Regions from separate parts of the Paenibacillus sp. SORGH_AS_0306 genome, predicted to be linked through region 4. Evidence: predicted binding sites of a transcription regulator. Region 4 holds the regulator's gene; each other region holds the start of a gene.
The links. The regulator Rex, encoded in region 4, represses fermentation and respiration genes when NADH is low (regulators of the CRP and FNR family bind a similar motif). The targets are predictions, from matches to a motif close to TTGTGAAATATTTCACAA.
Positions count from the first base shown of each region.

Region 1: a site for Rex is predicted at 5,140-5,157, ahead of qoxA (cytochrome aa3 quinol oxidase subunit II). Genes of this name have one in related genera too.
Region 2: a site for Rex is predicted at 2,977-2,994, ahead of QE450_RS17375 (TorD/DmsD family molecular chaperone). Genes of this name have one in related genera too.
Region 3: a site for Rex is predicted at 2,339-2,356, ahead of pflB (formate C-acetyltransferase). Genes of this name have one in related genera too.

Region 1 is NZ_JAUTBP010000001.1:3,614,595-3,620,998, forward strand. Features, by position in the region: gene galU (UTP--glucose-1-phosphate uridylyltransferase GalU) at 1-573, shown strand, start outside; gene cyoD (cytochrome o ubiquinol oxidase subunit IV) at 943-1,284, opposite strand; gene cyoC (cytochrome o ubiquinol oxidase subunit III) at 1,286-1,906, opposite strand; gene QE450_RS15895 (cbb3-type cytochrome c oxidase subunit I) at 1,906-3,882, opposite strand; gene qoxA (cytochrome aa3 quinol oxidase subunit II) at 3,951-4,982, opposite strand; gene QE450_RS15905 (hypothetical protein) at 5,269-5,538, opposite strand; gene QE450_RS15910 (glycoside hydrolase family 95 protein) at 5,903-6,404, opposite strand, start outside.
Region 2 is NZ_JAUTBP010000001.1:3,937,597-3,944,000, reverse strand. Features, by position in the region: gene QE450_RS17390 (glutamine--tRNA ligase/YqeY domain fusion protein) at 1-679, shown strand, start outside; gene QE450_RS17385 (MFS transporter) at 814-2,019, opposite strand; gene mobA (molybdenum cofactor guanylyltransferase) at 2,123-2,770, shown strand; gene QE450_RS17375 (TorD/DmsD family molecular chaperone) at 3,008-3,679, shown strand; gene QE450_RS17370 (hypothetical protein) at 3,820-4,020, shown strand; gene QE450_RS17365 (1-phosphofructokinase family hexose kinase) at 4,026-4,967, opposite strand; gene QE450_RS17360 (DMT family transporter) at 4,982-5,296, opposite strand; gene QE450_RS17355 (DMT family transporter) at 5,296-5,661, opposite strand; gene QE450_RS17350 (TetR/AcrR family transcriptional regulator) at 5,703-6,299, opposite strand.
Region 3 is NZ_JAUTBP010000001.1:2,698,675-2,705,078, reverse strand. Features, by position in the region: gene adhE (bifunctional acetaldehyde-CoA/alcohol dehydrogenase) at 1-1,684, shown strand, start outside; gene pflB (formate C-acetyltransferase) at 2,374-4,641, shown strand; gene pflA (pyruvate formate-lyase-activating protein) at 4,948-5,685, shown strand; gene nagZ (beta-N-acetylhexosaminidase) at 5,999-6,404, shown strand, end outside.
Region 4 is NZ_JAUTBP010000001.1:2,534,532-2,540,935, reverse strand. Features, by position in the region: gene panD (aspartate 1-decarboxylase) at 1-36, shown strand, start outside; gene QE450_RS10950 (hypothetical protein) at 435-647, opposite strand; gene dinG (ATP-dependent DNA helicase DinG) at 729-3,623, shown strand; gene QE450_RS10940 (redox-sensing transcriptional repressor Rex) at 3,620-4,267, shown strand; gene QE450_RS10935 (amidohydrolase) at 4,260-5,567, shown strand; gene QE450_RS10930 (cell wall elongation regulator TseB-like domain-containing protein) at 5,598-6,143, shown strand; gene QE450_RS10925 (methyl-accepting chemotaxis protein) at 6,236-6,404, opposite strand, start outside.

The DNA.
Region 1 (6,404 bases), 1.1 Mb from region 4:
GGTCTAGGACATGCCATTTTTTGCGCCAAGCAGTTTGTTGGAAATGAACCTTTTGCGGTACTACTGGGTGATGATCTTATCGTTAATGAAGTACCCGGATTACAGCAATTATTGAATCAAAATGTATATCCTTCTACAGCGATTGTAGGTGTACAACATGTGCCTTATGAACATACGAATAAATACGGGATTGTCGCTCCATCGGTTATACCCAACACTCCTTATTCGATTATTCCTGTTAGCGATATTGTAGAAAAGCCGGCTATCGAAGATGCTCCATCTGATCTAGCAGTGATAGGACGGTACGTATTGCCTCCTGAAATCTTTGATTATTTGGAAGATACATTACCTGGCAAAGGTGGCGAAATTCAATTAACCGATGCGATCTCACGCTTACCTCATATCGCAGCGTTAGAGATTCAAGGTAATCGTTATGATATCGGTGATCCGCTTGGTTATGTCAAAGCAACAATTGATTTTGCTCTTCAGCGTCCTGAACTTCGTGATGAAGTTCAAACGTATTTGGATCAGTTACAATATCGTGTTACTTCTTTTATCCCTCAATTAGGGTAATGTTCTCAAGTAGCTATACATTATGATGATCACTTTGTATCGGCTATACATTATGTATCACATCTATAAAAGAGTCTTGCTTTGCTGTTTGTCACAGCGGAACAAGACTCTTTTTGCTATACTGCTGTTGTTATCTATTACAGTATTACATCATCGACTATGATAATGCACTGTATTTGCTGTTGTCCTTTAAATTAGATATTAATTAGGCTTACCTGGATTACATAATCTAATCATCCCTATCAAACGCTATAGCAAAAAAAGCTCTTTTACTTTCACCACTACAGCATAACAATCTGTAGTAGATCCAGCAAAAGAGCTTTTAAAGTCTATCTCGTATCTTGCACTTATGAGTTCTTATCTAGTGGATTAGTATCCTACGCCGTTGTAAGCCATGATCCATACAGAACCAGATACAACAACCAATACAATCGCTAGACCAAAAATCAAAGCCATTACGTTCCAACGCGGTTGGTTACCTGTACGATCGCGTACATGCATAAAGAAGAATAGCTGTACAACGAACTGCAATACCGCAGTGATCATAATGATTAGAATCGTTGCTGTTGCTTGGAACATATGGTTCATAACAACAACTAACGGAATAATCGTTAAGATAATCGAAAGGATAAAACCAATGATATAAGATTTAAGCGAGCCATGAGCATGATCTTCACCATGTGCATGTGAATCTGTTGAATGCTGCGCCATATTACATCACCCCCAACAAGTAGACGACGGATAGCAAGAAGATCCATACCGCGTCCAAAAAGTGCCAGTACAAGCTGATGACGTTAATTTTACCGCGTGTTACGTCAGTGATACCACGACGAGACAATTGGATAATCAATAACAACATCCAGACTAGACCAACCGAGACGTGAAGTCCGTGAGTTCCGACAAGTGTGAAGAATGCACTTAGGAATGCACTTGCAGAGATTCCGTGTCCTTCTCCAATCAATTTCACAAACTCCGTTACTTCAAGCCCGATAAATGCTGCACCTAGAATAAAAGTAACGATCAACCAAGAAATAAGTTGTTTTACATTTCCTTTGTTCATAGCAAGTACAGCAAGTCCGCTTGTAAAACTACTTGTTAACAAGATAAATGTCTCAGCGATAACGCCAGGCATTTCGAATATTTCTGCACCACCGGGACCACCGGCAGTGTTTTTATGAAGAACCACATATGTTGCAAATAAAGTACCGAACAAGATAACGTCGGTAATTAGGAAGATCCAGAAACCAAGAAGTTTCATTTCTTGCGGATCGTGATGCCCGTGGTCATGACTATGATCATGGTCGTGACCATGCTGTGATACAGCTTGTGCCATTAGACCGTCCCCCTTATCGATGCTTCCGTCTTCTCAATTTCTTCAACTGGAATGTAATAGTCGGTATCGTATTGGAAAGAGCGAGCAATCATACAACCTGCTACACCAATCAGACCAAGAACCGCCATCCATGTCCATAAGAAGACAAAGCCGAATCCGGCAATAAAGAAGAATGTTGACATTATAATTGGAATTGCAGAGTTTTTCGGCATATGAATTGGAGCATATACAGGTTTTGGCGGATTTTTCGGAAGCTTACCAGCCGCACGACGCTGTTTCTCAACCCATAGCGGATCTCTACTATCCACAACTGGAACCACTGCAAAGTTATACTCTGGTGCAGGAGAAGGAATACTCCATTCCAAAGTATGAGCGTCCCAGATATCGCCAGTCGTATCGACTTCACGATTTTTGATACTATAAGCAATTTGAAGAACTTGGAACAAGAACGCTACACCCATCAAGTATGCACCCATTGTGGATACAACGTTTAATGGACCCCAGCCAGTGTCCCAATCAAATGTACTGATACGACGAGTCATACCCATTAGACCAAGCAGGTATTGAGGCATGAAACATACATAGAAACCAATGTTCCAGAACCAGAATGCCCATCTACCTAATGTTTCGTTCAGTTTGAAACCGAACATTTTTGGCCACCAGTAGTACATACCAGCGAAATAACCGAATACTACACCACCGATAAGAACTTGGTGGAAGTGAGCAATTAGGAAGTAACTGTTATGATACTGGAAGTCAGCAGGAGCAACAGACAATAGAACCCCTGTCATACCACCGATAATAAAACATGGGATAAATCCGATCGTCCAGAGCATCGGCAGATCGAAGCGAATTCGACCACGATACATCGTAAACAACCAGTTAAAGATTTTAACCCCTGTAGGAATTGCAATCAGCATCGTTGATAATGCGAAGAACGCATTAACATCTGCGCCAGAACCCATCGTGAAGAAGTGATGCGCCCAGGTAAAGAACGATACGAATGCAATAATCAACATGGCGAATACCATGGATGTGTAACCAAATAGCTTTTTACGTGAGAATACGCTGACGATTTCGGAGAAAATACCGAACGCCGGTAATATAACAATGTATACCTCAGGGTGACCCCACATCCAGATCAAGTTGATATACATCATCGGGTTACCGCCACCATCGAGTGTAAAGAAGTGAGCTCCCGCAAACCTATCGATAAACAATAGTGCTAGTGTAACTGTCAAAATTGGGAAAGCGAAAATGATAATGATACATGTTGCGAATACAGACCATGTAAACATAGGCATTTTCATAAATGTCATGCCTGGTGCACGCATTTTGATAATCGTTACCAAGAAGTTAATACCCGTTGCAAGTGAACCAATACCTGAGATCTGAATACCCCAGATGTAGAAGTTCTGTCCAGGTCCTGGATTAAATTGGAGTTCTGATAGTGGTGGATAACTCAACCATCCTGCATCCGGTGAACCACCGATAACGAAAGATAAGTTAAATAGCATCGCACCCAAGAAGAACAACCAGAAACTTAATGCGTTCAAGAATGGATAAGCTACATCGCGTGCTCCCAATTGAAGAGGAACAACGATATTAAAGAGTCCGAACATAAATGGCATCGCCATAAACAGGATCATAACTACGCCATGCGTCGTAAATACCTGATTATAATGTTCAGGATGTAAAAATTCGAGATTTGGGAATGCGAGTTGAGTACGCATCATAATGGCATCCACGCCGCCACGGAACAACATCAAAATCGAAGCAAGAATATACATGATACCGATTTTTTTGTGGTCAACTGTTGTTAAATAATTACGCCACAACCAGCCCCATTTTTTGAAATAGGTGAGTCCCACAACGATAGCAATCATCGCAAGTCCGATAGATACATCTGCACCGTAAATTAGTGGGTCGCCGGTGACGAAAAAGTCAGATGCAAAATCTTTAATTTTCTCGAGCATCGGGGAGCTCCTTTCCCTGTCTTTTATGTCACACGCTACGGTACAACTAACTTCAAATAAATCTGAACTTAATTGCTAGTATTCGTGTCTGTGCTTTCTTGATCATTCATTTCCATGCCATCGTGATCGCCTGTTCCCATATCACTTTGTCCTTCTTCACTTTGTTTCTCATCAATCTGAGTAGAAGGAGTGGTGTGAGTAGCACGATCTTTACCGCCTGCTAAACCGCCTGGCAAGTATTTGGTAACAAGTTGTTGGAATAGACCTTCCGGGAATGCAGAAAACGTTTGTTTGTCAGCAGTTCCAGGAACCGTTAGCGACTGGTATGTTTCCATACTCATAGGTTTAGACTCGGTTTTAACTTTGTTGACCCAAGTCTGATATTGCTCGTCAGATACAGCATTCACATCGAATCTCATTTGGGAAAAATGCTCACCACTGAAGTTAGCACCTGATCCAAAGAATGTTCCCTGATGATCAGCTTGTAGATACAATGTCATAGCCATACCCGACATCGTATAAATTTGTCCACCAAGTTCTGGCACCCAGAAAGAGTTCATCGGAGCATCAGAAGTCAGTTCAAATCGTACAGGTGTATCTTCTGGAATCGTAATAGAGTTCACAGAAGCAATACCTTCGCCCGGGTACATAAATAACCATTTCCAGTCCATAGAAGCAACTTGGATTGTAATAGGTTCCTTCTGTGATTGAATCGCTACAGAAGGCTCTAATGCATAAGTGTAACGCACAGTTACAATACCAAGTACAGCAATAACGATGATTGGAATCCCCCACCAGATGGTTTCAAGCTTGGTGCTGTGGTTGAAATCCGGATCATATTTTGCTTTTCTACCTGGTTTGTCACGGTATCTCCACACTATAACAAAAGTGAGTATTGTTACCGGAACAATAACAATGGCAGTTAGAATCGTGGAAATCACGATTAGATCTCTTTGTCCTGCGGCAATAGGTCCTTTCGGATCGAGAACAAAGTAATTGTGGCTACCTGCATAAAGTGCCCATACCGTCAAAGCGAGTGACAGAACCGACACAATAATCATAACCCACATCATAAGACGAGAACCCGGTTTTTTGTTCATCTTAATCCCCTTTCTCACATAACGTTTAAGACGTTCATAATATTGAAACCACACATTTCTATGTTAACACTAAGTGTGCTATTTGCGTATCCATAGAAGGTGTAAATTCCACATTTTTTTGACTTGTTAACAAATCTGTCAATTTATTAACAGGTTATCGTGAATCTTTTCACATTATTTATATATTATCATATTGTGATTCCGTAAAAAAGCCCCTTTAAGAATTAATTCTTAAAGGAGCATGTATTTAATTAAAAAGGATTTATTTTATCGTAAATCTCATTTTTTAATCATCATTGATACTTTCTTTTCCTTCTTCATTACGAACTTGCATAGAACCGATCGATTTACCAATAAAGTAAATAAATACACTTCCTACTACACATCCGATACCCATCATCAATCCAGCGTTGTTATCATTAAATGGTTGGATATTCAAAATAATCGTTACTACACCAACAACAAAAGCAATCCAACCTATAATTGTTAGCAAACGAGTTAATCCGCGTGCATTTTTTCCGGGTGAATTTGAACGGCCTTTTGTATTTGTCGCCATAATTAAGCACTCCCCTCTTATGTTAGTATCCATTGCTACTCCAAACTAGGAGCACTTTAAAAATTACGTTTCTATTGTTATAGTCTCTATTACCACAATTTGCCCCTTTTGATTCGTTATTTAATTATATTCTTCTTATTTCTATATTATTTATTACAAATTATTGTCAAATGGTATGTATTTCATGGTCAAAAAGGCGACATTCTCTGTATAATACAGAAAATATCGCCTTTGTTCATCTCCCTATTAATATATTCATAGTTACATATTTGATAAGAATATATTTATATATAGAAGAAAAAATATTTTTTCATTACTTCTCGTCAAAATATTCGTAGATTAACTGTATGATTAGATCCGAATTTTAGACCTTTGCATGTAATGTATAACTTCTTCCCGCTTCCGCAGTAAACTCCAGCACAAAATCAGTTTGTTGCTCATCAGGTTCAGTCAATGTAGAAGCTGTTAATGGATCTTCCAATTGCAGAGCAATAGAACTCACTAAGCGACAGGTTCCATGAAACTGCGATTCTACTGTCACTTCTACCAGTTGTGCTTGTTGCCAGTGCATATCTACTGTATATCCACCACGTGCCCGTAGCCCTTTCACAAATCCTTTATTCCATACTTCTGGCAACGCAGGCAGTAGATGTAGTTCTTGTAAATGGCTTTGAAGCAACATTTCAGCAATACCTGCGGTTCCACCAAAATTACCATCAATCTGAAATGGAGGATGAGCATCAAACAGATTCGGATATGTAGAACGCGATAATAACGTAGTTACAAATTCATGTGCAGTCTCTCCATCCAACAAACGAGCATACAGATTAATAAGCCAAGCACAGCTCCATCCGGTATGTCCTCCG
Region 2 (6,404 bases), 1.4 Mb from region 4:
TCCTCGTACAATGGGTATTTTGCGTCCACTTAAAGTGGTGATTACAAACTATCCTGAAGGACAAGTTGAAATGTTAGATGCAGAAAATAACACAGAAAATGAAGAAATGGGTATTCGCCAAATTCCATTTTCACGTGAAATTTATATCGAGCAAGATGACTTTATGGAGAATCCACCAAATAAATATTTCCGTCTATTCCCGGGCAATGAAGTTCGTTTAAAACATGCTTACTTTATCAAATGTAACGATGTGATCAAAGATGAAGAAGGCAATGTAACAGAAATTCATTGTACGTATGATGTAGAAACGAAAAGCGGTAGCGGATTTACAGGACGTAAAGTCAAAGGAACGATTCACTGGGTTGAAGCAAGCCAAGCCGTTCCAGCGGAATTCCGTCTGTACGAGCCATTGATTACAGCTGAAGAAGCAGATGCAGAATTAACCGATGAGAACGAAGAGACTGCTGAAAAAACGTTTTTGGATTATTTGAATCCAAAATCACTTGAAGTGGTACATGGATTTGTAGAGCCTGGCTTGAAAGATTCAAAAGGCTATGATCGTTACCAATTTTTCCGTCATGGTTATTTCAGTGCTGATCCGAAATATACAATGCCAGGTGATCCGGTATTTAACCTTGTTGTATCCATGAAGAGTTCATTCAAATTACCAAAAGCGTAAAATTATATCCCTTTTTACCAGATAAAACATGAACAACTATGATCAAAAAACCGCCTGTTCTCTATACGTGAGAAGGGCGGTTTTTATTTGAGCTATTATCAGACTATATAACTCATTCAAGTCTACCGAATGTATTAATACTGCTCGTCCTCTTCTTCCATCCGATATTGTGTGCGCTTCACATTCAGCCACATCGATGCAAATCCTATCGCTCCAACAAAAGAAAGAGCAACACCGGCTAGATACATCTGTTCTGACCCGAAATTTTGAAATAACCATCCGCCTAGAAAACCAGCGATTACACCGGAGACTCCGCTCCATGTCATCGTATAGATCGCTTGTCCGGAACTGCGGAATGCTTTGGGGACAAACATCATGGTAAGCTGTGTACCGACATAGAAATAACCACCGAATGTAACCGCATGAAGCAATTGAATAGCGATAATTTCCCAGGGGCTGGTCGCTTCAGCCATCAAAAACCAGCGTAACGTGAACAGTAGACTGACAATCGCTAACCAACCGATCATAAAAGAAATATTACGTTTCAAATACCGATCAAATAACAAAAACAAAGCCGCTTCAAAAATAGAAGAAGCAAATACCGCCCAGCCGACCATCGATTTGGTTCCGCCCAGTTCAACAATATATAACGATACAAATGTACTGTTCATCGCATTGGGGATCGCAACCAGAATACCAAAGACAATAAAGCCGACAAAATATAAATTGCCGAGTAATTTCTTCATCGCATAGCGGTTCATCGTTGCTGATCCACCGGGTAATTTGGTCTGTGGTGGTAATAGCAAAATGATACCGATTGCAATAAGAAGCAATACTGTAAATACCGTACCGATTTGAGAGACTCCTAATCGATCGATAACAGGCCCTGCGGCAACAGCAGTTAACGCCCATCCTAGTGAACCGTATAGACGAAACCCACCGAACTTTTTGGGTGTACCATCAATATAACTAAGAATAAGTGTATTGCTTTGTGCCAACATCGGTGTCTGGAAAAAGAAAAATACCGTCATCACAATATAGATAATCGTATAATTGTGCACATGAAAAACAAGCTGAACCATTAGCAACGTACCCAGCATCATAATCAGCAACACAAATCGTACATTTTGTAGACGATCACTATAAAATCCCCAAAATGGGTTAGCAAGCAATGAGATTAGCGGGCCGATAGCCATTAGAGCACCAATCTCACTCTGGCTCATCCCGATATCTTGCAGGTATAATTGAAAAAAGCTTGTGAAAATAACCAGTGTTCCATATATAAAAAAGGTAAACCATCGCAATGGTGTAAAAGTAGTGTTGTTTATATTCGGATGCAAAGCCAGCCAATCCTTTCATCAGACATTTCATTCACTGTAGCATGTGTTGAAAAGGGATACAAACCAATTTTGTTTATTTTTGGAGTAGAAAGGATAATTGATCATGCGATCCTCTTTGAATTATACAGGTATTATTTTAGCAGGCGGTCAATCTAGCCGTATGGGTCAGAATAAAGCGTTATTAACTATTGCTGATCATACCATTATTGAACGTGTAGCCAAAGCGTTACAGCCAGTAGTCTCTTCATTATGGATTGCAGGTAATCATACGGCGGATTATTCATTTTTGAATATCCGTAGTGTGCCTGATCGTTTTCCCGGACAAGGTCCGCTTGCCGGTCTACATGCAGCACTATCACAGATTAGAAGCGAGTGGTATGTAGTCAGTGCTTGTGATTTACCTTTTGCCAGTACTGTATTGATGCAACACCTTATAGAACATACCGATATCAAAGGGATACAAGCGATTATTCCGATGCAAGCCGGGCGTATTCACCCCTTATATGCTGTCTATCATCATAGTGTATTGCCGTCACTACAACTAGCGTTAGAACATAACCAATTACGTGTACGAGATTGGTTAGATCAGCAACAGGTACACTACGTAGCGATCGAATCATTATACCAGACACAGAGCAAGTTACAGTCTTCTTTTCAAAGTATATCGGAGTATAGCTTATATAATATGAATGATCCACAGTCGTATGAGCAGGTTTTGCGTATTTTGAAGCAATATCCTTCTTTATTGTAGCCAGTCTGTGGCATAAGTCCTTTTGAAAGCGTGACAAACATGACTATTTTATGAACGTATGCGTAATTTACCCCTAATTCGTAGAAAATAGAGTACAATGAAGACATAACATAAAGTCAAGTGATGAACTACAACGTATACGTTTACTAACGATCAAACCTATATATTGCTTCAAACCTTTGATGTCGGAATTCAATTATTTAAATATGTGAATATTATCACAAGGAGTGATGTAAGATGACTATGTATACAGAACTGGAAACGCATCAATCTCGCCAAGAATGGTTGTACAGTCGTGTAATGACGTATCGTCTGCTTAGTGAAATGTTAGAGCGCAAACCCACATTGTCCAAGTTGATCGAATGGAAAAAAGAAGCTTCCAAAATCAACCGTCTATTTACCAATAACTATGCTTTGCTGAATACGCTAGAAAATACGATGTTAAACGATATTATGCAATATGCTCGTCAAGAATGTGCAGAATATAGCCAGTTGTTCGAGCAAGATCAACAGGTCAGTTATCCACCTCAAGCGTCGTATTATGTGACAAATGAGCAAGGACGTACTGCTTATGAGGCTGTAGTTAATGCAGTATATGCACGTGCAGGGATTGCTTTCAAAAAAATGGATCACGAAACAGATGATCATATCGGTATTGAGTTAGAATTTATGGCATTATTAGCTGAGCGTTCTGCGGAGACAGATATGCATTCATCTAACCGTAAAATGATTGCTCAAATGCAGATTGAATTTTTGGAACATTATTTAATTCCATGGGTTCCTTCATTCTGTGCTGAACTTGGTAAAACGACATGCAGTCCATTGTATCGTGAATGGGCTCAGATGTTACCGACATATTTGCAAAATGATTTGCAAGAACTTCAAAAGATTGTTACTCGCTTAACGTAAAGAGTATTCCCTATTTCATGAAGATTATTATCTGAAATAGGGAATTTTTTTATCTTATACAGAAATAAGTAATTTTTTTCCAATTAGATGTGTCAAATGAGTTGCTGTGGTCTAATGATTGATAAGGGAGGTTTACTGCCTTGAATAAATATCATTGCCTCAAACAATGTATTGTCGTAAAAGCAGTAGACAGAAAAGCGGAATTTCCATCGCTCGATTGGGCGCGTCAGTATGCGTTAAAAGAATTAGTGCCACAAGAAATTAATTTTGTGGTAAGCGATGGGGATACAGGTCATATTTATATGGATGTTCGATTTGGTTCGCACACCAAAATCCCCTGAGTGTATTATGACTCAGGGGTTATTTTTATGTGCTGAAGGATATATTGTACGTCTTGTAGATCTACTTTGCCAGCGATCGGTTGAAGGGCACATGCACTTCCGCAAGCAGCGCCATATCGAAGCATCTCAGCCAGTTCTGCTCCGCGATAAGCGGCTGTTACCATACCTGCTGCCATCGCATCTCCACTACCAAGCGCGCTCACAATATCAAGCTGTGGCACATGCAGTCGATAACGTGCAGAGCCTTGAGCAGCTATCGCGCCATGTTTGCCTAAAGAGATCGTAGCCATTTGTACCCCATGATCCAGCATAGCGGTTAATACATCGTCTAAGGTCTGGTCAGAATAGTGATCAGCCGTAGGAATGCCCGCCCATGCGCAAGCTTCATCTTCATTAGGCTTCACCAGATCAGGAGAAGCTTGTAAGCCGTAACGTAATGCTTCTCCACTTGCATCTAGTGCTGTTTGGGCACCCTGTGCTTTGGCGATCTGAATCAGTGTAGCATACAGATCAGCAGGGCAACCTTCAGGAATACTACCGGAAAATAATACCCATGCTGACGTACGGGCTGCTTTTTCAATCTGCTGTTCCAAAAGGATCAAAGATTCAGGGGTGACATACGAAGAAGCTTGCTCGATCAATTCTGTCTGTGTACCTTGTTGTTGATCCAGTACAGTGATCGCCAGCCTTGTCTCGCCTTGGACTTCGATAAATTCACAGCGTACGCCTTCTTGTTGCAACAGAAATTGCATTTTCTGTCCATTGTAGCCTGCCACAAACCCTGTCGCTGTCACGGATTCACCAAGAGTATGAATCACACGTGCAGCATTGATCCCTTTGCCACCAGGAACAGTAATCCCCGGTAAGCGGTGCACCTGATCCATATGAAAAGCAGGAGCACGATAAATAATATCTAGTGCTGTATTTAACGTAACTGTTGTAATCAAATACGATTCACCTCTTACGCAATCAATTTAAGTCCTATCGCTGACGCAATAATCATCGCGATAAATAAAATCCGCAGTCCACTTTTGGCTTCGCCGTACATCAACATGCCGACTAATGTACCGCCGACTGTACCGATTCCTGTCCAGATCGCATAAGCTGTTCCCATCGGAATACCGTTCATAGCAATCGTTAGACAAGAGAAGCTACCTGCAAATGTCAAAATCATTAAAAGATAATTGAGCAAAGACTTATGACGAACAATACGATTCATCATAATTACACCAACCACTTCAAATCCACCAGCCACTACCAATGCGATCCAAGACATTATGCTTCACCTGCTTTCACTGTAGCAGAGTGAGCTTCTTCTTTGGCACCATTATCAGTGACTAATTTCAATCCAGCGACACCGATCATCAATACAAGAATCAAGATCACTTTGAGCCAGTGGAAAGGTTCACCGAAAATAATCATTTCAGCAGCGACTGTTCCAGCTGTACCAATTCCAGTAAAGACGGCATAGACTGTACCGACAGGTAAGCGAGTAGAGGCTTTGATAATAAGATAAAAGCTGATCGCTATACCTACAGCGGTAAGTAGCCATTCCAAGGGAGTTGCAGCGTGTTTTAGTCCGGATACCCAGACCACTTCGATACATCCTCCTATTAATACGTATAACCAATTGCGATTCATAATTATTCCAATCTCCTTTGTTGCTCGTTAAGCAATTTCAATTAAGTCGTTGTTGCCGTTAGCGTAATCCCGCGCCAGTAAATAGGGAAAATTACATTTAACCGTTGCACCGATCGAGAAGGTTCACTGTACAACATATCGATCATCACTCCATCGACTACAGTCATATATCCTTTGGCAGCTTCGGTTGTAGATACTACTAATTGCAGATGATGTTGATCTACGTGCACATCCAATAATCGCAACAGCCTTGCTTCCAAATCATCAATTAGCGCATACACTAGAGGGATAATTTCTTTTTCGGAAGCCGAATGTGGAAAAAAACACATCCGCATGACGAATTTGATCATCGCATCATCTGAATACTGTTGTTGCAAAAAGGCGATCAATTGATACAACCGATCTTGTAACGGGATATCAACATGATGAATCATATAACGAATAATTCGTCGCTTAAATTCACGAAAAGTCTGACGAAGTACATTCAAAAACAAATCTTCTTTGCTTTTAAAATGAGCATAGATCGAAGGTTTTTTGATCCCTGCTTCACTAGCGATATCAGCCAAAGAAGTGCCTTCATATCCATGTTGTGCAAACTGAGAAAGAGCTATCGTTAATAACTGTGGCTTTGTCGTCATACAGACACCTTCCTAACGGTCGTTAGGTAATATTATTATCTTTTAAATAATGTTTGTCAAGAAAGATGAATAAAGTGTAATTCCTGGCAAAGCAAGATATAGTTA
Region 3 (6,404 bases), 160 kb from region 4:
ACAATCTGCTGTAAAAATTGCTGAACTTTGTGGAATTACTGTTCCAGCAGACACCAAAATATTGGTTGCTGAACTGGAAGGTGTCGGTACGAAATTCCCATTATCTGCTGAAAAATTAAGCCCTGTGTTGGCTTGCTATAGAGTTAAAAATGCGGATCAAGGGATTGAACGTGCTGCACAAATCGTAGAATTTGGCGGTATGGGTCACTCTTCAGCTATCCATTCTAATAATGATGAAGTTATTCAAAAATTCGCTAACCGTCTACAAACTGGACGTATTATCGTGAACTCTCCTTCTACACACGGAGCTATCGGTGACCTTTACAACACTAACTTACCATCTCTAACACTAGGCTGTGGATCTTATGGTCGTAACTCTACTTCTTCTAATGTAAGTGCAGTGAATCTGATTAATGTGAAAAGGGTGGCTCGTCGTACTGTGAATATGCAATGGTTCAAAATACCTTCTAAAGTTTATTTTGAAAAAGGTGCAACTCAATACCTTGCTAAAATGCCTGATATTAGCCGTGTTGTGATCGTAACAGATGCGATGATGGTACAACTTGGTTATGTAGAAAAAGTACAACATTACTTGCGTCAACGTCAGACTCCAGTAGTTGTTGAAGTGTTCTCTGATGTAGAACCAGATCCATCTACAGCTACAGTTGAACGTGGTCGTCAAATGATGGAACGTTTCCAACCTGACTGCATTATCGCTCTTGGTGGTGGATCACCTATGGATGCTGCTAAAGGCATGTGGATGTTCTACGAATACCCTGATACTGAATTTGATAACTTAAAACAAAAATTCATGGATATCCGCAAACGGATTTACAAATACCCACATTTGGGACAAAAAGCACAATTCGTAGCTATTCCTACAACTTCGGGTACAGGTTCTGAAGTAACATCGTTCGCAGTTATTACAGATAAAGAAAAAGGTAACACTAAATATCCTTTGGCTGATTATGAGTTAACACCAGACGTAGCGATTATCGATCCTGAATTTGTATACTCTTTACCTCGCGTAGCTGTAGCTGATACAGGTATGGACGTATTGACTCATGCGATTGAAGCTTATGTATCTGTAATGGCAAGTGACTTTACCGATGGACTAGCAATCAAAGCGATTCAACTGGTATTCCAATATCTAGAACAGTCTGCTCTAACAGGCGACAAACTGGCTCGTGAAAAAATGCATAATGCTTCTACGATTGCAGGTATGGCATTTGCGAATGCATTCTTAGGTATTAACCATAGCTTGGCACACAAATGGGGTGGACAATACCATACAGCACATGGTCGTACCAATGCGATCTTGTTGCCACACGTTATCCGCTACAATGCGAAAAAACCAACTAAATTCGCATCGTTCCCTAAATATTCTCACTTTATCGCTCACGAACGTTATGCTGAAATTGCACGCATCCTAGGATTGCCAGCACGTACAACTGAAGAGGGCGTAAACAGCTTGATCAATGCTATCCGTGACTTGAACCGTAAATTAGGTATTCCAGAAACATTTGAAGCTTTGGGCTTTGATGCAAAAGACTTTGAATCTCGTGTCGATTACCTTGCTGACCGTGCATTTGAAGATCAATGTACAACAGCGAATCCTAAATTACCTTTAGTGACTGAACTAGCTGATGTATACCGTAACGCATTCTACGGTAGATTTGAATAAGTATACTTTTGAAATAGTAATCATGTAGATTGAAAAAAGGATCACTCCACAAATGCTTTTATAGCAGAGTCGTTGGAGATGATCCTTTTTTTCTTCTTATTTAAATGGTATCTCTAAAAATAGGCTCTCAAGATATGCTATTGAAAATAAAAAATAAAGCAAATATGGAAATTCACCTCATAACAAAAGAACGATCTCCTAGTTTGCGATATGAGCAGAACTAATGAGAGTCGTTCTTTTATTCGTAGAGAGGAGTGATGCAATGTCCAACATTATTCTATAGTGCGTAGATAGAATAATACAGAAATAGTGTGATATATTTCGTTGTTAGAAGTCGTATATTCCGGTATTATGCTACAGTTATTTGTTGCAAAATCTTATGTATATTTTTGTATTAGTAGATTGATATTACTGTGTTTACAGCATAATTAGTTGCTTGCTTATGCTGTAAAAGGATTTCTGAATATCTGTAATAGTTATTTTTAAAAACTGTTATAGATACAGAATGTGATAAAAATCATAATAAAAATGCGATTTTGTGATAAATGTCACATACTCTGCTTATGAATTACATCATAATAAAGACATAGCCGGAGGGAGAAAATAACAGCTTCCGGTATCGTACAGGCGAGACAAGCATTAGCTTAAACGCTTTTGTGATTTTATTCACAATAATGGAGGGATTATCAATGTCAGTTATCGAAAGAAATGTACAGGATAATTTAAAAAAAGATGCATGGCGCAATTTCAAATCAGGTAAATGGGCAAAACATGTAGATACTCGTGATTTTATTGAGCAAAACATTAGCGCATATCAAGGAAACGAAACATTCCTAGCTGGCCCTACTTCAAATACAAAAGACTTATGGGATATTATTTCTAAACTATCTAAAGAAGAGATCGAACGTGGCGGAGTATGGGATGTAGATGCTGCAACACCTTCTACTATCACTTCACATGGTCCTGGATACTTGGACAAAGACAAAGAACAAATCGTCGGTGTTCAAACAGATGCTCCTTTCCGTCGCTCGCTTCAACCGTTCGGTGGTATCAAAATGATGATCGATGCTTGTAAAGCGTATGGCTTTGAAGTACCAGAACAAATCATTGATATCTTCACTAATATTCGTAAAACGCATAACCAGGGTGTATTCGATGCTTACACTTCCGATATGAGAGCAGCACGTAAAGCAGGTATCATTACAGGCTTGCCAGATGCTTACGGTCGTGGACGTATTATCGGTGACTATCGCCGTGTAGCATTATACGGTGTAGACTTCTTGATCAATGAAAGAAAACAAGATTTGAATGACATGGAAGTTGACGTAATTGATGAAGAAGTTATTCGTCTTCGTGAAGAAGTATCTGAACAAATTCGTGCTCTAGGCGAATTGAAAAAAATGGCTGAAATGCATGGCTTCGATATTTCCAAACCTGCACAAACAGCTAAAGAAGCGTTCCAATGGGTATACTTCGGTTACCTTGCAGCAATCAAAGAACAAAATGGTGCAGCGATGTCTCTAGGACGTGTATCTTCTTTCCTTGATATTTATATCGAACGTGATGTAAAAGAAGGCACATTAACAGAACAACAAGCTCAAGAACTAGTTGACCATTTCGTTATGAAATTGCGTATCGTTAAATTCTTGCGTACTCCAGACTACAACGAATTGTTCAGTGGTGACCCTACTTGGGTTACAGAATCTATCGGTGGTATGGCTGTAGACGGCAAAACATTAGTAACTAAAAACAGTTTCCGTTTCTTGCACACATTATACAACTTGGGACCTGCACCAGAACCTAACTTGACTGTATTGTGGTCAGAACAATTGCCAGAAGCTTTCAAAAAATTCTGTGCTAAAGTTTCAATCGAAACAAGTTCTATCCAATACGAAAACGATGATCTTATGCGTCCGATCTATGGCGATGATTACGGTATTGCTTGCTGTGTATCCGCTATGCGTATCGGTAAACAAATGCAGTTCTTCGGTGCTCGTGCTAACCTTGCCAAAGCATTATTATATGCAATTAACGGTGGACGTGACGAGAAATCAGGCGTTCAAGTAGGACCTGAATATCCTGCAATCACTTCTGAAGTGCTTGAATATGACGAAGTCATGAAACGCTTCAAAGCAATGATGGAATGGTTAGGCAAATTGTACATGAACACATTGAACGTTATCCATTACATGCATGACAAATATAGCTACGAACGTATCGAAATGGCATTACATGATCGTGATATCTTACGTACAATGGCTTGTGGTATTGCTGGTCTATCTGTAGCAGCTGACTCATTGAGCGCTATCAAATATGCAAAAGTAACACCTATCCGTGACGAACGTGGTATTGCTGTAGACTTCAAAATTGAAGGCGAATATCCTTGCTATGGTAATAACGATGATAAAGTCGATCAAATTGCTGTTGAATTGGTAGAAACATTTATGGGTATGATTCGCAAAAACAAAGCATACCGTGGTGCAACACCAACACAATCAGTACTAACAATCACTTCTAACGTAGTATACGGTAAAAAAACAGGTACAACACCAGATGGACGTAAAGCTGGCGAACCATTCGCACCAGGTGCTAACCCTATGCACGGAAGAGATACAAAAGGTGCACTTGCTTCTCTAAGTTCTGTTGCTAAATTACCATACGAAGATAGCTTGGATGGTATTTCTAACACATTCTCTATCGTACCAAAAGCATTAGGTAAAGAAGAAGAAATCCGTAAATCAAACCTTGTATCTATGCTAGACGGATACTTTGGTAGCAACGCTCATCACTTGAACGTGAACGTGTTTGCTCGTGAACAACTACTAGACGCTATGGAACACCCAGAAAACTACCCACAATTAACAATCCGTGTATCTGGATATGCTGTTAACTTTGTGAAATTGACTCGTGAACAACAAATGGATGTCATCAACCGCACATTCCACGGATCAATGTAATACAAATTTTTAAAAATAATAAAGCAATAAAACTAACCAAAGCTTTTAACTGCTAACCAACAATGAATGATATAAGTTATATCTGAAAATGTAACTCTATCTGCTGAGTGAAGGCTATAGAATTATTTTGAAGAAGCGAAGCGTTCGCCTTTAAGATTCGGATATCGACTGCGAAAGCAGTTCATTCCAGATATCCGATCTTAACAGCGATCGTAAAAATAATCTATTGACGTAACGGAGCATGCTAGAGCGATACATTTTCACATAACTTATATACATCAACTCAGACGAAAGGGGTGATTGATCATGGTAAAAGGCCGTGTTCACTCGCTAGAAACGTTCGGTACCGTCGATGGCCCGGGCATACGATTTGTACTATTTATGCAGGGTTGTCTGATGAAATGCCAATACTGTCATAACCCTGATACATGGAATTTGGACGGAGGTAAAGTGATGGAGCTAGAAGAAGTGCTAGCTGAAATCGAACCTTACTTGAGTTACTACCGTTCTTCTGGTGGAGGATTGACTGTATCCGGCGGCGAACCAACGTTGCAAGCTCCTTTTGTTAGAGAATTGTTCAAAGCAGTCAAAGAACGTTGGAATCTCAGTACAACACTCGACAGTAATGGATTCAACGAACCTGGTAAAATCCATGAACTGCTTGAAGTCACAGACCTAGTCATGCTAGATATTAAGCATATTAACAATGAAAAGCACAAAAAATTGACTGGTGTATCCAATGAACGCACTCTACACACTGCACAATGGCTGTCTGACAATGGACGCAAAATGTGGATACGCCATGTATTTGTACCGGGAATTAATGATGCTGAAGAAGATTTGATCGCTTTAGGCGAATTTATCGGTACATTAAAAGGAGTAGAGAAGTTCGAAATTTTACCTTATCATCAGATGGGCATCTACAAATGGGAAGCGCTGGGACGCATCTATCCGCTGGATGGGGTTCCTTCGCCAACCGAAGCTGAAGTAGATCGTGCTTATCGTCTGATCGAACAAGGTCGTCGTCAAGTCTCTTGTGTCTAATCCTCCTCTTTATGAAAATAGATAGAATAACAACCATAGTCAGTAAAAAGGGTATACGAACGTGAAACCAGAAGTCCTTTCCAGTGTAATCAGGGAAAGGGCTTTTTGGTATGTCTTTTTGGTGTGTATAGGTATGTTATATATTTCGCTAGCTATACAGTGTCCTTACTTAAAAAAATTCCCCAAAACCCAAACTTTATCCGCTTGTTGCCTTACATATAGTTATCTATACTTAAATAAGGATCTAGCTAGTCATTTCATGCTCGGATAAAGACATCTTTTCAAAATAGGCTCAAGCTTAAGGGGGATACATATGAAAACGATTCAATTATCAGACCTGACCTTAGACCAGAAAATCGGGCAATTGTTTGTATGTGGATTTCATACAAATGTACCGAATGAACATATTACTGAATTGATAGAGAAATATCATATAGGTGGAGTGATTTATTTTCGCCGTAATATAGGAACAGCTCGTCAGATTACAGACCTTTCAGCAGGATTGCAACAGATTGCTCACAGGCAAGGATTACCTCCATTATTGATAGCAATCGATCAAGAAGGAGGAATGGTCAGCCGAATTGACCAGGACGAGATGAGTCTGATTCCAGGCAATATGACATTAGGAGCTGTAAATGATGTAAGTCTGACTTCTGCGGCTTCAGCGATAAGTGCACGCGAACTACGCACACTTGGAATTAATGTTAATTTTGCCCCAT
Region 4 (6,404 bases):
GAAGCTCATAAAGAAGTACACGCAACCATTATGTGAGAATGAGGGTTGAATAAAAGTGGGTTGGTAGTGTTGGTAGGTACCTCGCTTCGGGAATGGAATTGTTCTTGTCGTCGCTGGTTTACTAGAATCCCTTGAATATACCGCATAGCGGTAGGGATTATAGTAAAAAGGCGATCGCTTCGCTCTTTCAGAACAATTTCCATTCCCTTCGCTAGAGGAGATATCTACTACCCTATCCAAAGATTTTATTCAGGTTGGCTTGCCGGAGCATTCTTGGCAGGAGAACATTTTATAGATTGAAGGATTTTTAGACATTGTCTATTAGTTATATAACAGGGATAAAGAAAAGGATCTAGTATATATATGACTAGATCCTCTTTTTATTTAGAGAATAGATTAGTTCCTGCATATTTTTCCTGCTACTTTCTAAATGGTTATTCAACATTATGCTTATCCACTTGCACCAGCGGAGACGAGAAAATCGTTCTGAAAGAGCGAAGCGCTCGCCTTTGTAAACGAATCCTGCCTGTAAAGCAGTCATTCAAAGGATTGATTTGCAACAAGCGACGACAATAACGATTTTCTCCTCGCAGCGCCACCCCACGAAAAGCTAAAATTTGAATAACTCCCCACCCTTTGATTTTCAAAACGGTCTTCTTCTGGTATGCTGATAGGTGAACATTTCGACATCAGGTTGAGACGACAGCAAGGAGAGGATTTAGACATCCATGAAATTTGCCGTACTGGATTTTGAGACCACAGGTACTCAGTCCACCGATGATATTATTCAAGTTGGGCTTGCCATTATAGATCATGATTTAAGTATTTCCACTGTATATTCTTCTATGGTGAAGCCGGGAGTGCCGATTCCTCCTTTTATAGAAGGTTTAACAGGAATTAAAAATGAAGATGTAGAGAATGCTCCAGAGTTAGACGATGTTATCTTGGAGATGATTCCTCTATTAGAAGATGCTGTGCTTGTCGGGCACAATGTCGGTTTTGATTTAGGATTTTTGCAACGTGCTTTAGATCAGACCGGATATTTGGCATTTACAGGTCGAGTGCTGGATACGATGGATCTGTTACGTATCTTTTTCCCGAATCTATCGAGCTACCAGTTAAGCATGGTGAGCAGAGACTTGGGATTCGTCCATGATCGTCCTCATCAAGCAGATAGTGATGCGTTAGCGACCGCTCATGTATTTCTAAAGTGCTTGGAAGAGTTAAATGATCTACCATTAATTACAGTCCAGCGTTTATCTGAATTATTTGATAATCAGGATAGTGATCTGGGTTGGTATTTTGATGGCGTGCGGATGGAGAAAGAAGCACAGCCGATTCAAGATTTGGACGAACATCGCTTTTTCCGTCAATTGGCGTTAAAAGTAGGCGATTGGAATGAAATTTTGCCGGCTCATGAAGAGCGAGGTAATATGCCACTTGCAGATGTTTCATTTGATGAATTTTTAGATCAAGTGAAACAAAACTTACGTAATCTGCTTCCTAACTATGAAGAACGGGAACCGCAGAATCGTATGTTTGAAGAAGTGATCAAAGCGATGACCGATGATAAGCATCTATTGATCGAAGCAGGAACAGGAACAGGCAAATCGCTAGGATACTTATTACCTTCGATTTATCATAGTGTCAAAGAAAACGATCGTGTCATGGTAAGTACGCATACGATTAACTTGCAAGAACAGTTGCGAGAACGCGATATTCCATTATTGACTCAAGTTGTTCCATTTGCATTTCGTGCTGCCGTATTCAAAGGACGCCAGCATTATTTGTGTCTGCGCAAATTTGAGCATAAAATAAATACAAAAGAATTTCAAAGCCCTAAAGAAGATGTATTGATTGCAGCTCAAATGATTGTCTGGTTAAATGCGACAGAAACTGGCGATGATGAAGAACTCAATATGGGTAATCGTGGTGCTGACTTCTGGGAAACGGTAGCCAGTGATACCGATTCTTGTCTGGGTCGTGCATGTCCATGGTTCCGCAAATGTTTTTACCATCGTGCGAAGCATGAAGCAGGTACAGCAGATGTAGTCATTACCAATCACTCGAAATTATTTACCGATGTCAAAGCAGGACATCAATTGTTACCTGCTTATGATCGCTTGGTTATTGATGAAGCACATCATCTAGAAGATGTCGCAGGCAAGCACTTGGGTATGCATATGAAATATTTCACATTGGTTCATCCACTGTTACGATTGTTCAAAGACAGCAAAAATGGTCAGTTAGCGATTTTGCGTCAACAATTAGGCTCTTCTGGCAATGAACGTGGTATGGATTGGGCGATAGCGATTGATAATCTATATCCTGAAATTGTAGATGTCAAAGAAAACTGGGATAAATTGAGCGAGTTACTATTTGCTTTGTTACCTCAGCGTAGTGATGCCGCTCCTGGTGAAGCCGGGCAGTTTACACTTCGTCTTTTACCAGACAAGCAACCGACCGAATGGAATGTGATTACAGAGCTTGAGAATCAGATTCATATCGGACTGAGCCAGTTGATTCGTAAAGGCGAGCAAGTGATGAATCAGATCAAAGACAGCGATGAGCAGTTAGGCACAGATAGTCTGGTAACAGACGTATCAGGTCTATTCAAAGACTTAACAGTGGTACGAGATGATCTGCGTCAATTTGTGAAGCTGGAAAGTACAGATACGGTCTACTGGTATGAAGCTAATGGGAATTACCGTAGCAAGTCTTTACAGATGTATGCTGTACCGGTTGATGTGAGCAAGCAATTGAAAGAGTACTTTTTTGATAAAAAGAAAAGTATTATTTTGACATCAGCGACATTATCAATAGAAAAGAAATTCCAATATATGATTGAACAGTTAGGGCTTGTAGAGGCGGAAAAAGAAGGTCGATTGATGACCGAACAGTTATCTTCACCTTTCAATTATCGTGAGCAATCGCTGTTGTTAATTCCGCGAGATTTTCCAAGTGTCAAAGGCAGTGTTGGTGATGCGTTCTTTGTAGATACGTTAGCGAACTCATTAGCGGAGACTGCCAAAGCGACCAATGGACGAATGATGGTGTTATTTACCTCTTATCGGATGCTCAAGCAGGTGTATGAGCCATTGAAAGAGAAGTTATCACATAGCGATATTGCAGTATTTGGACAAGGGGTCGATGGAGGAAGTCGTACCAAGCTCACTCGAAGATTCCAAGAGCGTTCCGCTTCGGTGTTGCTGGGTACAAGTAGCTTCTGGGAAGGGGTCGATATTCCAGGCGAAGCGTTAACCTGTCTGGCGATCGTACGTTTACCTTTTCAACCGCCTAATCATCCACTGCTTGAAGCCAAAAGTGAACGGCTGAAAAAAGAAAAGAAAAATCCATTTATGAAATTATCTGTACCGCAAGCAGTTATCCGTTTCAAACAAGGTTTTGGTAGATTAGTACGGACATCTAGTGATCGGGGAATCGTTATTGTCTATGACACTCGTGTGATCGAGTCCTATTATGGCAAGCATTTTCTATATTCATTGCCCGGTCCCAAAATGGAACATATGCCGACAGAGCAGATGGTACCCCGTATTACAGAATGGCTTAGCCAGGCCGAACCTGAAAAGGAAACTGTAAATCAAGAGGGGGAGCAAGCATGAAATCCGACAAAATATCAGAAGCAGTCGTGCGAAGACTACCTGTATACCTTAGATATCTGAACGAACTTCACACACGTGAAGTTCCTACAGTGTCTTCGCAAGAACTGGGACAAAAACTAGACTTGAATCCAGCACAAATTCGCAAAGATTTAGCTTATTTTGGAGATTTTGGACGTAAAGGGATCGGTTATGATGTATCGTATTTGATTGAGAAAATACGTCATATTTTAAAATTAGATCAACAAATCAATGTGGCACTTGTAGGCGCTGGTAATCTAGGGCATGCCCTTTCTAACTATAATATGTATCTAAAAGAAACAATGAAAATCGTAGCTGTGTTTGATTCTAATGATTCGAAAGTAGGCTCTTTAATCAATACATTAGTCGTACAGCCTATTGATGAACTTGGAATTACAGTCAAAGCGAGAAGTATTCGTATCGGAATTGTTACAGTGCCTAATGTTGAAGCACAGCGTGTAGCGGATCAGTTAATTGAAGCAGGGGTTGAGGCTATTTTGAACTTTGCACCGATTATTTTGAAAGCTCCACCGCATATTCGTGTGCATACTGCTGATTTTACAACGGATTTATTAAGCCTTGCCTATTATCTGGAAGATGGAAAGGAACATGAAACTAATGAATAACACCTCGAACAAATGGGTCATCAAAAACGGTATGTTTGCTGTAATGAGCGAAGAGAAATCAATGCTTTTTGGACATATGGTGATTGAAGATGGATGGATTACGTATCTTGGAGAAGAAGAACCTGTGATCGAAGAAGACACAACCGTAGTAGATGGCAATCATTTGTTTTTTATTCCGGGTCTAGTCAACAGTCATGGTCATGCAGCGATGTCGTTGTTACGTGGATATGGAGATGATCTTGCTCTACAAGTATGGTTACAAGAAAAAATGTGGCCGATGGAAGCGAAATTTACAAGTGACGATGTATACTGGGGAACTGCTCTGTCTGTATTAGAAATGTTAAAAGGCGGTACAACTACATTCCTCGATATGTATGATCGCTCAGAACGTGTAGCCGAAGTGGTAGAACAATCGGGTATGCGTGCAGTATTGATGCGTGGTGTAATCGGCTTGTGTTCAGAAGAAGAACAAAAGCAAAAGCTAAAACAATCAATCGACTTTGCACGTGATTGGCATGGTCAAGCGAATGGACGTATTACAACGATGATGTCTCCACATGCACCGTATACTTGTCCACCTGCATACATCGAACAATTTGTACAAGCAGCTCATGATTTGGATTTGCCGCTGCATACACATATGTCTGAGACACTAGCAGAAGTTCAATTAAACGTTACAGATTATGGACTACGTCCTGTAGCTCATTTGGAGAAATTAGGATTTTTCACTCGTCCAGCATTGTTAGCTCATGCTGTTCATTTGAATGATGAAGAGATCGAAGTACTTGCTGAGAATAAAGTAGCGATCTCTCATAACCCGGGCAGTAACCTCAAATTAGCAAGTGGTGTAGCGCGTGTACCGGATCTGTTGCGTGCAGGCGTTGTTGTGTCTTTGGGAACAGATGGCCCTGCAAGTAATAACAATCTAGATATGTTTGAAGAAATGCGTTTGGCTGCTCTTATTCATAAAGGAGTATCCGGCGATCCAACAGCTGTGCCTGCATTAGAAGCATTGAAAATGGGTACTGAATACGGTGCAAGATCTGTATTTTTGAATGATGTAGGTACATTCGCTGTAGGAATGAAAGCTGATATTACAGCACTTAATGTAGATCAACCGCATTTTTTACCACGTACTGATTTTATTTCACATACGATCTATTCTGCATCTGCTAAAGATGTATTGCATGTATGGGTAGACGGTAAGCAATTGATCAAAGACGGTATATCATTAACATTGGATGAAGAAAAAATTCGTCATGAAGCCCAAAGTGCTTTTGAAGGTTTGCTTAAACGCTAACTGGAAGTCGACAGGAAAGGATGGCGTGTTTTGCGAAATTTGGGAAGTGGCAAGTGGATTGCAATCATTATCGTTGTAGTAGGATTGCTGATATTAGGTGTAAATCAATTTTATGTGCATGTAATGGCAAAGCCATGGAGTAAAGAACAACTGGCTATTAATAGCGCACAGGAAAAAGCAGATATTGTATCTGTGACGCGTACGTTTAATTCCGTCTGGACAGATAGTTCAACGTATTGGGTCGTAGAAGGTAAAAATACAGCACAAGAAGATCTAATGGTCTGGGTCAAATTTAATATAGACGGTTCGGTAGCAGAAGGAGCTAATGCAGTGCATGTTGAGAAAACAGCAGGTACAGTATCCTATCAAGCCGCCACCGATCTTTTGCAAAAAGATTTGCCTGGAGCAGAAGCTGTACGAATTGTACCTGGCTCATATAATGGAAAATACGCATGGCAAGTTTTTGCCAAACTGAATGAACGTTATTATTATCTTTTCTACAATTTCCGTGATGGAACCAAATTAGGTGGACCTATGGAATTGCCTGCAACTTTAAAAGGAACAGGGCAAGAATAACATCATCAAGCTCAAACCATATAAAAAAGCATGATCTAAGGAATTCATATACTGAATCCAAAGATCATGCTTTTTTGTTAATTAAACATAGATTATAAGCGGAATTGCAGTACCGTATTTTGTAATTTCTCAGCCATAGAATGAAGTGTGGCGGTATGAGCTGTACTTTCTTCCAAAAAAGCTAATTGTTCTTCTGTAGCTGCACTTACGCTTTCAGTGTTAGAAGCAACATGATCGGTCAAGCTTGAGATATTTTCCATA